3 regions of the Solibacillus ferritrahens genome follow, and region 1 is predicted to be linked to each of the others. Evidence: riboswitches for the same ligand, from Rfam matches in the RefSeq annotation. Region 1 holds a riboswitch; each other region holds the start of a gene.

Evidence for each region. A riboswitch is a leader RNA that binds a small molecule or an ion and turns the genes downstream of it on or off. The one in region 1 is predicted to bind cobalamin.
Region 2: linked by a shared signal. The riboswitch ahead of SNE38_RS05870 (ABC transporter substrate-binding protein) and the one ahead of SNE38_RS10395 (hypothetical protein) in region 1 are both predicted to bind cobalamin.
Region 3: linked by a shared signal. The riboswitch ahead of SNE38_RS04710 (glutaredoxin family protein) and the one ahead of SNE38_RS10395 (hypothetical protein) in region 1 are both predicted to bind cobalamin.

Annotation. Positions count from the first base shown of each region.
Region 1 is NZ_JAXCLE010000009.1:40,391-44,680, forward strand. It holds gene SNE38_RS10380 (metal ABC transporter ATP-binding protein) at 1-387, shown strand, start outside; gene SNE38_RS10385 (metal ABC transporter permease) at 404-1,270, shown strand; gene SNE38_RS10390 (Fur family transcriptional regulator) at 1,267-1,677, shown strand; cobalamin riboswitch at 1,730-1,911, shown strand; gene SNE38_RS10395 (hypothetical protein) at 2,069-2,629, shown strand; gene SNE38_RS10400 (ABC transporter substrate-binding protein) at 2,616-3,569, shown strand; gene SNE38_RS10405 (bifunctional adenosylcobinamide kinase/adenosylcobinamide-phosphate guanylyltransferase) at 3,635-4,177, shown strand; gene cobS (adenosylcobinamide-GDP ribazoletransferase) at 4,181-4,290, shown strand, end outside.
Region 2 is NZ_JAXCLE010000004.1:112,508-116,797, reverse strand. It holds gene SNE38_RS05875 (FecCD family ABC transporter permease) at 1-728, opposite strand, end outside; gene SNE38_RS05870 (ABC transporter substrate-binding protein) at 712-1,668, opposite strand; cobalamin riboswitch at 1,809-2,000, opposite strand; gene SNE38_RS05865 (acyl-CoA dehydrogenase family protein) at 2,119-3,288, opposite strand; gene argS (arginine--tRNA ligase) at 3,528-4,290, opposite strand, start outside.
Region 3 is NZ_JAXCLE010000003.1:145,619-149,908, reverse strand. It holds gene SNE38_RS04720 (DUF2812 domain-containing protein) at 1-207, opposite strand, end outside; gene SNE38_RS04715 (PadR family transcriptional regulator) at 209-520, opposite strand; cobalamin riboswitch at 1,915-2,100, shown strand; gene SNE38_RS04710 (glutaredoxin family protein) at 2,247-2,471, shown strand; gene nrdI (class Ib ribonucleoside-diphosphate reductase assembly flavoprotein NrdI) at 2,468-2,830, shown strand; gene nrdE (class 1b ribonucleoside-diphosphate reductase subunit alpha) at 2,833-4,290, shown strand, end outside.

The DNA.
Region 1 (4,290 bases):
TTAGTGAAGGGTGCTTTAAAGGATGTCGGTATGGAAAAATATTTGAAGCGTAATATTGGGCAGCTTTCTGGTGGCCAACAGCAACGCGTATTTATCGCACGTGCTTTAGTGTCAGACCCTAAGCTCCTTATTTTAGACGAACCTACAGTAGGAATTGACCGCGAAAATGTGCAGGCATTCTATGATATGCTTGCACACTTGAATAAGCATCACAATATGACGATGATTTTAGTTACGCATGATGTTGATACGGTTTCGGATCGTGTCAGTCATGTAGCATGCCTAAATCAATCGATCCATTTCCACGGATATAAAAATGATTTTGATACGATTTCGGAAGAACAGATCGCTAGCTGGAACGGTCACTCTGTTCGAAAGATTCATTAAGGAGTAGACCGCCGTTATGATAGAAGCAATATTAAACTATGAATTTTTACAAAATGCCTTTTTCTCGGGATTGATTATTGGCGTGATTGCACCGCTTCTAGGGGTGTTTATCGTTGTTCGTCGATTGTCGTTAATAGCAGATGCTTTATCGCATGTAACACTTGCCGGTATCGCTGGAAGTCTTTACTTAAGTCAGTCATTCGCAGGACTGGCATTGCTAAACCCTATTTATCTAGGTATTGTGGCATCTGTAAGTGGCTCGATTTTAATTGAGCGTTTACGTCGACTGTATAAACATTATGAAGAACTTGCGATTCCGATTATTATGTCAGGTGGTATCGGAATTAGCGCGATATTTATTTCGTTGGCAAGTGGCTTTAATACCGATCTGATGAGCTATTTATTCGGCTCAGTTTCCGCTGTATCGCGGCAGGATTTGTATGTTGTGATGGCGATTGCGGTCGTTGTCGTATTATTTTTAGTTCTGTTTTTTAAAGAACTCTTTGTTTTATCGTTTGATGAAGAATACGCTAAAGCGAGTGGCTTACCTGCAAAGTGGATTCATCTGCTGTTTATGGTAGTGGTTGCATTAGTCATTGCCGCAAGTATGCGAATCGTAGGGATTTTACTTGTATCAAGCTTGATGACATTACCGGTAGCCGCTGCGATGCGGTTGGCGCGTGGATTTAAAGAAGCCATTATTTTAGCAATTGTATTTGGAGAGCTGGCAGTAATTATTGGATTGATTTCTGCATTTTACTTAAACTTAGCACCTGGTGGAACAATTGTTGTCACATCGATCATTATTTTATTGCTAGTTATATTTATCAAAAAAATTGTGCTAAAAGTATCGATTAAATCGAAAGGGGAAGAAGTACTATGAATGCAACTCGCGCGTGGGAAATATTAAAGGAAAACGGCTATAAAAAGACCGATAAACGAGAATTGATTTTGGATATGTTTGCAGCTACTGATAAATATTTGACTGCCCGTGATTTGCTGTCAGTATTGAAAAAGGATTTCCCTGGGATGAGCTTCGATACGATCTATCGCAACTTAGCGACTTTTGTCGAGCTTGATATTTTGGAAGAAACGGAATTAAACGGTGAGCGTAATTTCCGCATGCACTGCGAGTCAGACCACCATCACCATCATTTTATTTGCCGTGATTGTGGTAAAGTAAAAGAGCTATCCGTCTGCCCAATGGAAATGCTTGGTGAAAAGTTGCCGGGGTATGCTGTAGAAGCACATAAATTTGAGATTTACGGCAAATGTCCTGAATGTTTATAAAATGTAGTTTGCATAAAATTTTTTATATGCTAAAGTGATAAAGACAAATTGAATAAATTTGCAGGAAAAAGATGCATGATGCATAAATGGGAATTCGGTGTAAATCCGAAGCTATATCCGTAACTGTAAGCGTTGATGAAAATAAGTGTAATACCACTGCTAATATAGCGGGAAGGTACTTGTGAGTAAAGTGAAACGCAGAGCCAGGAGACCAATCTTTTTCTTATCGTAACATCCCTCTTCGGAATTAAAGAGAATGTACGGCAATCACTGATCGAATGAGCGTTTTGCACCCTTTTATTGATTTTTGAAGCCATCCATTTTCTTGGGTGGCTTTTTTTCGTTCACTCAATAATTGCGAGGAGGCACTACTTGAAGTGAGGAGAACTATATGAAAAAAGATATTCGTTATTCCTGCTATCCGTTTATGCGGGAAAAATCAAGCTGTGTTGACTATGAGATTCGGACGGATTCTTTAACAACGCGAATCGGCGCAGTATTTCCAACATTAGTCGATGATGCATTAGGTCAGATTGTGCTTGAAGATTTAAAAAAGATTCAGCCGCTAGCCTATCATGCCAATGGTTCGGTCCGCGGTAAATTAGCTATTACATCTGAAGATTTACTATGGTTAAGCGATCGATACGATTTTTATGTAAGTGAAGTCGGGGAAACGATTCAGCAGTTTGTCCTGCCACAGGGAATTGAAAGTGCCGCAAGACTGCATATTTGTCGCAGCGAGGCGAAAAAGTCTTACAGGGCATTACATAAAGTAAGCGAAGAAAGAGAAGTGGATGAAATTCTGTTTGATTTTCTCGGGCTGCTTGCCAATGTATTTTTTGTCATGGCGGTCTATATGAATCAACAGCATCAGCAGGAAGAAATTCCATTTATCTCAAAATCTTATCCAACGAAAAAGAAAAAAGGAGTTACAACAAATGAAATTGAATAACAAATGGGTCGTTGCATTAGCGGCAACATTATTACTAGCAGCATGTGGATCAGATGAGGAAAAAACAGAAAAGGACGTTAAAAATGAGGAGCAAGCTACAACCAAAAATGATGGCGCTCCTTATACAGTTGTCGATGACCGTGGTGTTGAGGTGACATTTGATGAAGTCCCGGAAACGATTATTTCACTACAGCCAAGCAATACAGAGATTTTGTTTGAACTAGGAGTAGGTGAACAAATTATCGGTGCAACGGACTTTGATACATATCCGGAAGCAGCACAAAAAATTGAACGTGTTTCAACGTCTACCGTCATTAATGCAGAACGAATTTTGGAATTGGATCCGGATGTAGTTGTGGCATATACAATTGGGGAGGAAGCACAAATTGCTCAACTGGAAGATGCGGGTCTGAAAGTATTTGTTATTGCTTCTGCCACGACATTCGATGATGTTTATTCAGATATTATTCAGTTGTCAGAAGTAATGGGTATCGAAGAAAAAGGTGAAGAAGTTGTAGCCGATATTAAAGCACAAATTAAGACAGTACAAGAAAAAACAGAAACAATCGATACGAAGAAAAAAGTGTATTACGAAGTGTCCCCAGCTCCGGATCTTTGGACAACCGGCAACAGTACTTTCCAGCAAGAAATAATGGATTATGCAAATATCGAAAATATTTATGCTGATCAGACGAGCTGGATTAGTGTGACAGAAGAGGATGTTATTACTCGCAATCCTGAAATTATTATTTCACCTGCAACTTATATGGAAAATGCGGTCGAAGAAATTTTAGGACGTACAGGGTGGGATAAAATACAAGCAGTCACAGACAAGGCAGTTTATTTAGTGGATGGCGATATTATGTCACGTCCTGGACCACGTATTGGTGAAGCAGTAGAAATTATGGCACAATCAGTATATCCGGAATTGTTTAAATAGTTATAGAATAGAAGAACATGCCTTAGTTGGGCATGTTCTTTTTGAACTGGAAAGGAGGCATACGATTGATTTTTATAACAGGTGGTGTACGCAGCGGGAAAAGTGCTTTTGCAGAAAAATATGCGAGGCGGTTAGGTGAAAATAAGTTGCTTTACTATGTCGCTACGGGAGTATCATTTGATGATGAAATGAAAAAACGGATTGTCCGCCATCAGTGGGACCGTCAAAACCAAAACGCTACCTGGAACACGGTGGAAATGCAAGTACAGATTCCTTTAACGATACAACAACTTTCAAAAGATGCAGTCGTGCTTTTTGAATGTGTGACAACCTGGCTTTCGAATGTACTTTTTAACTATGAAGCAGAATGCAAAAATAGCGAATATATCAATAATTGTATTGAATCGCTGCAAAAGCAATTGCTAGCTTGGCATCAGCAAGGTGCTACAATAGTAGTTGTATCAAATGAAGTGTTAGACGAATTGCCTTCTCGTTATAATGAGGTAAATTTATATCGTAAACTTTTGGGAGAACTTCATCAGTGGATTGTCCAACATAGCGATGAAGCATATGAAGTACAATATCAGCTTGTACAGCAATGGAAATAAGGAGTGGGCAAGTTGAAAAACAGCTTTACAGGATTTTTATTAGCATGGCAGTTCTTCTCGGCAGTACCAATTAAGAGGCAGCTCGATATGAATGCCAAGTCGGTTACATGGAT
Region 2 (4,290 bases), on a different contig from region 1:
CCTGCTAAAATCATATATTTACTTCGCTTCACATTTACCCCTAAGTACTGGGCACGTTCCTCTCCGTATATCATCGCATTCAGCTCACGGCGGTTGAACCATATAATACTCGTACCGATAATCATGAATGGTAAAACCATATTTACATATGACCAGCCGCGCATCGATACACTGCCAAGCAGCCAACCAATAATAGCTCTAAGCTCTTCCCCCGTTAAAGCAACCATTAATGAGATACATGAACCTAAAAACGAGCTAAATATAATTCCTGTTAAGATTAACGTTTCCATTTTCATAGAACGATCCACAAGTCGGGCAAATGATAATACTATGACCATTGTAAATGCGGCACCTGCCATACTAAATACAGGTAATGTAAATGCACCAAGAACAGGAATCGAGATACCTAAAAAAATCGTCATAACTGCTCCGACTGATGCACCTGATGAAATCCCTAGCGTATACGGATCGGCCAATGGATTTTTTAAGAGCCCCTGAAAAGCCGCACCTGCAATCGCAAGTGATGCACCAACAATTGCGGCTAAAATTACGCGTGGCATTCGAATTTTCCAAAGTATACTATAAGCAATCGGATCTGTCGCTTTATCCCACAATGTCGAAATCGGGATATTAACCGTTCCAAATGATACCCCAATCCACAAACTGCAAAGAAGCAATGCAATGGAAGCAATATAAGCATATATATACTTACTATTCTTTAAATACATCTGGATAAATTGCCTCACCTAGTGATTCAATACCTTCTACAATACGTGGACCTTGGCGACTCGTCGTATCCCCATCCACTACATGAACATTGCCATTTTTAATTGCATCCATTTCGGCATAGGCAGAATTATTTACGATGCTATCATAGTCATTTTCATATGTTACAATCACTTCGTCCGGATTACTGTCAACAAATTGCTCAGAGCTATACATCGGCCACCCAAGTTCTTGTACTGCATTTTCTACATTTAACACTTCTAGCATTTCATTAATAAATGTTTCCTGTCCTGCTGCATATAAGTCCGGCTCTGTGCCCACTACGATAAACACAGATTTTTCTTCTAAATCAGCCACTTTAACTTCAATGTCTTGAATTCCTTTTTGAATGGATGCAATCATCTCTGTTGCCTCAGCGGTTTTCCCTGTTAATTGCCCAATTTGTTCAATAGTCGTATATGTTTCTTCAAATGTTGTAGTATTTTTCACTACAAATACAGGAATACCCACTGATTCAAGTTGCGCAATACCTTCTTCGTTAAAGCTATAAAGACCTGATTCATGAGCTACTACTAGATCTGGCTGCAATGCAATCAATTGTTCCAAGTTAAATTCCATTCCACCGACTTTTTCTTTTGTCTGAGCTTCTTCCGGGTAATTATCATTATCGGATACTCCAATAATTTGTTCATTTAAGCCTAAGCCAAATAATATTTCTGTATTGGACGGAATGAGGGAAATAATGCGTTCAGGTGCTTTTTCCACTGTCACTTCTTTGTTTAAAGCATCAGTTACCGTTACAGGAAACTGCGCTTGTTCCTCAGCCGCTTTTGTCGATTGTTGTGCTGTATCTTTTTCAACTGCTGTTTCTTCTACTCCACATCCTGCAAGAAGCATAATGGAGAAGATTCCTGTTGAAGAAAGTCGTTGCCAAGTTTTCATATGTAATTAATTCCTCCTAAAATTGTTCTAACCTGTAATTTTACACAAAAATAAAAAGCCTCCTACAAAATAGGAAGCTTTATGTAAGCAAATAAATTCAAATAAAAAATTCATTTACCGCATCCTATCCGCGTAGGCATTAATTGGGCATTATAAAGGCAGGTCTCCTGGCTTATGCGTTAGCGTTTATGAGCTGCCTTCCCAAAAATTTCAGTGGCATATAGCTCAAAACTAGCAATTACAGTGGCGGGACCGCATCGGAGTTGAACCGATTTCCCTTTTACTTCTTACTTTAATTGGATATAGTAAGAACCTTTATAGTACATATTTAATTAATAATATTATTATAGCGGATATTTCATTTATTGTATGCAAAATCCGCCAAAGTTTCAGATAATTTGTTTTAATCTGATTGAAATCGGACCACGTGTGGTGTAATAAAAGAACAGGTTACTCTTTAGCTTTTAAATTGTTTTCAATTGCTGTCTCCGCTAAACGCTTTATCGTAATATCATCCATTGGCGGATTGTGTAAGCCTGCACGAACATCACGGTAATAGCGTTGAAGTGGGTTGGATCGTTGCAAGCTCTTTGCTCCGACTAAACGCATCGCTTTATCAACGACTTCAATCGCTGTATTTGTCACAACATGTTTGGCAATATTGATTTCATTTATAAGTGTCTTCTTTTTTGTTGGGTCATTGTATAACCCGGCTACTCCGTAAATGGTAAAGCGTGCGTTCGTCAATGCTAAATCCATTTCTCCAATCAGTGTTTGTATATTAGGCAGCTGGGCAATTGTCCCTTTAATACTATTCGGTGAATGGCTATTTGCAAAATCTACCGCATAATCCCTTGCAGCCTGTGCAATCCCTAAATAAGTCGCTGGGATGAGGAGCAACCAACCGTTCAACTTAAAGCCAGTTGTATAGTTTGGAATTTCCACTAAGTTCGTTTGATCAATGCGTACATTGTCCAGCACTAAATCATCGCTTCCTGTACCGCGCATCGACGCCACATCCCATGTATTTTCCACCGATACTCCTTGCACCGTTTTCGGAACAAGGAAAAATCCTAACTGGTCCTCGTCTTCGATCCAAGCTGATACTAAAAAGTAATCTAGATCGGGTGCACCGCTCGTATAGTTTTTACGCCCGGTAATTATATAATGGTTGCCATCACGTTTTGCCGATGTCGCCGGACGTCCGCCGCGCACTGGGCTCCCCATCGCAAACTCGCTTACCGCACGATTTACTGTTGCACCATTTGCGATTTCTCCTCCAAACCAGTCGAGCTTTTGTGGATTCCAGTAACGATTCTCAAAAATTTCGCCTACATTTTGAATTGTCCATGATACAGCTAGCCCCGTGCTACCGCAATAGCTTGCCAAAGTTTCATGAAGTAAGATCGCATCATATAATGTGAGGCCATCCCCACCGTATTCTTTTGGCAACGTTATTTTTGTATAACCGATTTCCCGCAGTTTCCGGAAATTTTCAAATGGAAATGTCGCTTGTTCATCTGTTTGTTGGGCGAGTTGTTTCACGCTCTCTGAAATTGTTTCGAGTTTTTCCAACCATTGTCGCTGCTCGTCTGTTTGAATAAATAATTCCTTGCTCATGAAAAGCACCACCTCGTGTTTGTTGTCATGCATCGTTATTTCGTTAAATTAATAGTACGTTTCAGAAATTTACAAGTCAATAGATATCCCTAGCTTCTTTGTAGGGATTCACTTACTTCATAGAGGTGGCATTGCAAGTCTAAAGTGGAACGATTGCGGGAGAAAGGAGAATATATTCAAGCTAATGAAAAAACACCCTATTTTCCGCATAAAGGAAATAGGGTGTTTTGAAATATAAATTACATTTTCTCAGGTGCACTTACTCCAATTAGTTTCAATGCATTGGCTAAAGTTGTTTTTACTGCTGTAATTAATGCTAAACGAGCTTCAGTTAGCTCTTTATTATCTTGGTTTAAAACTTTTTCTGCATTGTAGAAGCTATGGAATGCTGCTGCTAAGTCCTGGATATAGTTCGCGATACGGTGCGGTGTACGGTGTTTCGCTGCATCTGCCACGATTTGCGGGAATGCACCTACCTTTTTCAGAACATCTTCTTCTTTTTCTGCTACAAGTAAGTTCAGGTTTTCCAATGATGCTTCAAAACCTTGCTCGCTTGCTGCACGTAAAATTGATGAAATACGTGCATGTGCATACTGCGCATAATACACTGGGTTTTCATTCGATTGTGATACTGCTAAATCTAAATCGAAGTCCATGTGAGAATCTCCTGCAGTTTTCACGAAGAAATAACGTACTGCATCCAGACCTACTTCTTCCACTAACTCACGCATTGTTACAGCATTACCTGTACGCTTACTCATTTTGAATTTCTCGCCGTTCTTGTAAAGCTGAACCATTTGAATTACTTCGACTTCCAATGTTTCACGCTCATAGCCAAGTGCTTCAATAGCCGCTTTCATACGTGGGATATAGCCATGGTGGTCAGCACCCCAAATATTGATTAATTTATCAAATCCGCGACGTAATTTATCTTCATGGTAAGCAATATCCGGAGTTAAATATGTGAATGAACCATCGTTTTTAATTAACACTCGATCCTTG
Region 3 (4,290 bases), on a different contig from region 1:
CTCTTCTTTATCTTTTAAACTTCTGAAATCAATTTTGTATCGCATATTTACCGCATCTAAATCAACTTTAAATATATAATAGTTTTCACCAATTTCTTTTTTATCGTAATCTACAAGACGCCAACCGCTTTGGGCAAGCTCGTTTAACCATTGTTCTTCAGCTTCAAATGAATTAAATCTTTTACTCAATGTTCGTGTAATTGCCATCTTATCCCTCACCATTTAATTTGTATGTAAATAATAATAGCTTTTCATAACGTCGTTGTTCATAGATTAGCGCTTCTTTTCCTGCATCTGTAATGGCATAAATCTTTTTCTTTCGATTGTCTAAATCAACACCAACTACTTCAATTAACTTTTGTTTTTCAATATTTTTTAATACCCCATAAAGCGTTCCCGGTGCGATTTCATACTGCCCTTCGCTTACCTCTGAAATTGCTTTAATAATGCCATAGCCATGCGTTGGTTCTTTTATTAATGCTAATAAAATTAAATACGTTGGTTCTGATAAAGGAATCATAGGCCCTCCATATATTGACTGTCGATATATCGATATTACATATATTAAAATGTGTATATATCGAGTGTCAAGATATAATTAGCATATATTGTAAAACATTCAATTTTTTTAAACTTATATTTATCTTGTTTTAATGGTGGTAGCATATCCAAGTAACTGACAACTGCCCACAGCGCAAATATAAAAAAACCTTCCTAAGATATATCAGAAGGTAAGTAAAGGTATAGAATTTATCCCCAATTAATGAAATTCCGCCCCATCTACTATATAATGGAAATTACAAAACATAAAGGTTCATCACCATAACATGAGGTTGATTTTCTAATAAAATTTCACTTGAATAATTGATGGGCTACGGCAAGACAGCGCTAAAGCCGCTTGACGTGTCTTTATCACTGCCTTTATTGCCGTTTACGAGGCCCACCAATCCGAAAATTTTGATTTTGAAGCGTCCGTCCAACTTCGAGTGGACAAAACGCCTTAGTAGATAGAAAGTGCCTTATTTTAAATTTTTCAGTGCCCGCCTAAAATAAGGGAAGATTTTACCGTTATTTGAAGGATGCAGCTCATTTTGGGGTAAATAAGGGAACGTTTTACCGTTATTTCAAATAAAATCCTGAAATTTCATGTTTTTTAGGTCAATAACGGAAATTTCTCCCCTTATTTTGACTATTTTTTATGTCATTTTCGAAATAACGGAAATTCCTTCCGCTATTTATTTCATTAACAATTCAATCTACAAAGGCTTTGTAGCCACACCGCCCGAAATGCCTGCCCCGGAATGTAGTACAACAGACGCTTCAACGCGTTTTCCCGTAGCGAATCTTATTTTTTCAATAATGTCATCCCCAACTTATGGTGATGAACCAACATAAGGATTTTAGAAGGAGGACTACAGTGAATTTCCAAAACTTAAATTTATTCATCCTCGCCATCCCTATTGTTACTTCTTTTATTATTTCGATTGGCTTATATCTTTATTACAGAAAAAAACCGAAAGTTGATAAAGGTTTTAAGTTCAATTATTATGCCCTTTCATACCGCCGAAAATTTTGGCGTACTGTCTATTCGATTCCAATATGTATACTTTCAATCGGAGTCATTTATTTAATGCTAGGATTTTCTAGGTTGTTTATTTTCATAACATTTTTCATCACCATTTTATTTGCTATTCAAGCAACCTATAATTACGTCATGTGGAAAAGAGAATTAAAGCATTAATATGACACATTGTTCATTCGAAGTTTTGGGCAATGTGTTTTTTAGTTCCTTTTTGATTTGTATAGGTATTAGTTCTGTCAACTTTCTCTTTAAAAAGTACAATAGCTGATCAAGTTATATTTCTTTCCTTTACTTTTACTTTGGAACGGCTTATACTCAATTCACAACCATATATTGTGTTTTTTTATCACGGTACTACTAAATGTAGTTTAAAAGGGAAGTTTGGTGCAAAACCAACGCTGTCCCCGCAACTGTAAATGCTGACTGAAGACTAAAATTGCCACTGTGCCACGTGCATGGGAAGGTACGTCTGATGGATGACGCAAAGCCAGGAGACCTGCCGTGTTAAAACTACGTACATTTCTTCGGGGAATAGGAAATGGAGGCGCAATTTTTCCATTTACGTTTCCATTTCAGGCTATCCTTTTTTTCCCGGGATAGCCTTTTTATATTTTCTTTAGAACGTACAGCACAATAAATATCTTTATAGCGAGGGATTCTATTAATGAAACTTTATACGAAAACAATCTGTCCAAAATGCCTATGGGTAAAATCCGAACTTGATGCTGCGAACTTACAAGTCGAGATTATTAATATTGACCAGGACGAAACGGCAAAGCAAAAAGTACTCGATGCAGGCTTTCTATCTGTCCCTTTATTCGAAATCAACGGAGAATTTATCGCAGAGCCAACTTCCATTATTAACCGAATTTCTGAAATAACTGCATGATTATTTATGCTTCACGAACTGGCAATGTACGATACATCGTGCAAAAACTTGGCTTGCCTGCAAAGGATTTAGCCGATGTGGATAAAATCGATGCGCCGTATCTGCTATTTACATATACGGATGGATTAGGCTCTGTCCCCCCTATCGTCGATCAGTTCATGACTGCGAACTACAATCAATGCAAAGGAATTATCGTAAGCGGGAACCGTAATTTCGGTCATGCTTTTTTCGGCCGAGCAGGTGATCTTTTAGCAACAAAATACGGCATTCCGTTAATCGAGAAACTAGAATTACGTGGGACCCCATTCAATTACGAAACCATTAAAAATTACTATTATTCCATTTGGAAAGAGGTTTAATGATGAAACAATATTTAAAATTAAACAATGACATATTAAATCGTTACCGTGCTACGGGTGAACTGGATTTAGCAAAAGATAAAGAAGCAACACGCCGCTATTTCCTAGAAGACGTGAATGTCCGTTTACGCTACTTTATCGATATTGAGGAAAAAGTACGCTATTTAGTTGATGAAGGCTATTATGAAAAAGAATTTCTTGAAATGTACTCAATGGATTTTATTAAACGGATGTACAAAAAAGCGTATGCGTATAAATTCCGTTTCCCCTCGTTTATGAGTGCTTCGAAATTTTACGATAGCTATGCAATGAAAAGCAGAGACGGAAAAGAAATTCTTGAAAAATATGAAGACCGAATCGTTATTATTGCCCTTTATTTAGCACAGGGTGATGAAGCATTGGCAGAAAAGGCCATTAAAGCGGTCATGACTGCCTATCAGCCGGCAACACCTACTGCTTTAAACAGCGGGAAAAAAGCACGCGGTGAGCTTGTCTCATGCTTTAAACTGACGATGGACGACACGATGAATTCGATTGCCGAAAACATCGGCTATTGCCTGGAGCTTTCCCGATTAGGAGGCGGTGTCGGAGTAAACTTAACCGATCTGCGTCCTTTAGGTGATCCGATTAAAGGGATATTAAACCGTGCGAGCGGGGTAATGCCAGTTGCGAAACTGCTGGAAAACTCCTTTAGTTATTCGAATCAGCTTGGGCAACGAAATGGTTCTGGAGTCGTCTACTTAAATGTTTTCCACGGAGATATTGAGGCGTTCATCTCTTCCAAAAAACCAAATGCAGACGATAAAATCCGTCTTGCCACACTCTCAACAGGGATTATTCTTCCGGATATTTTCTTTGAACTGATGCGCCGCGATAAAGATATCGTCTTGTTTAGTTCTTATGACATTTATAAAGAATACGGAAAACGCATGTCGGAAATTTCGATTACGGAAATGTACTACGAGCTATTGGATAATCCGAACATCCGTAAACTGAAACGATTAAATGCACGTAAATTATATACGGAAATCAAAAAAGCTCAATTTGAATCGGGTTATCCGTTCGAAATATTTGATGATAATGTTAATAACGCTCATCCATTAAAGGAAATCGGTCGTGTGAAGATGTCCAATCTATGCACCGAAATACTTCAGTACCAACAAACAAGTGTTGTTACCGATCAAAATGAGCCGAATGAATATGGCCTCGATGTTTCTTGTAACCTAGGTTCAATTGACATTCATGAAGCAACGAAAGTTCAGGATTTCGGTCAGCTTGTCGATACAGCAATGCGTCTTTTGACGAATGTTTCAACTATGACAGATATCGTCAACGTTCCTTCTGTATCTAAAGCGAACAAAGTAATGCACTCTGTTGGATTAGGTGTTATGAACTTGCATGGACACCTCGTACAAAGCGGAATCCGTTATGGTTCCAAAGAGTCCATCGAATTTATCGAT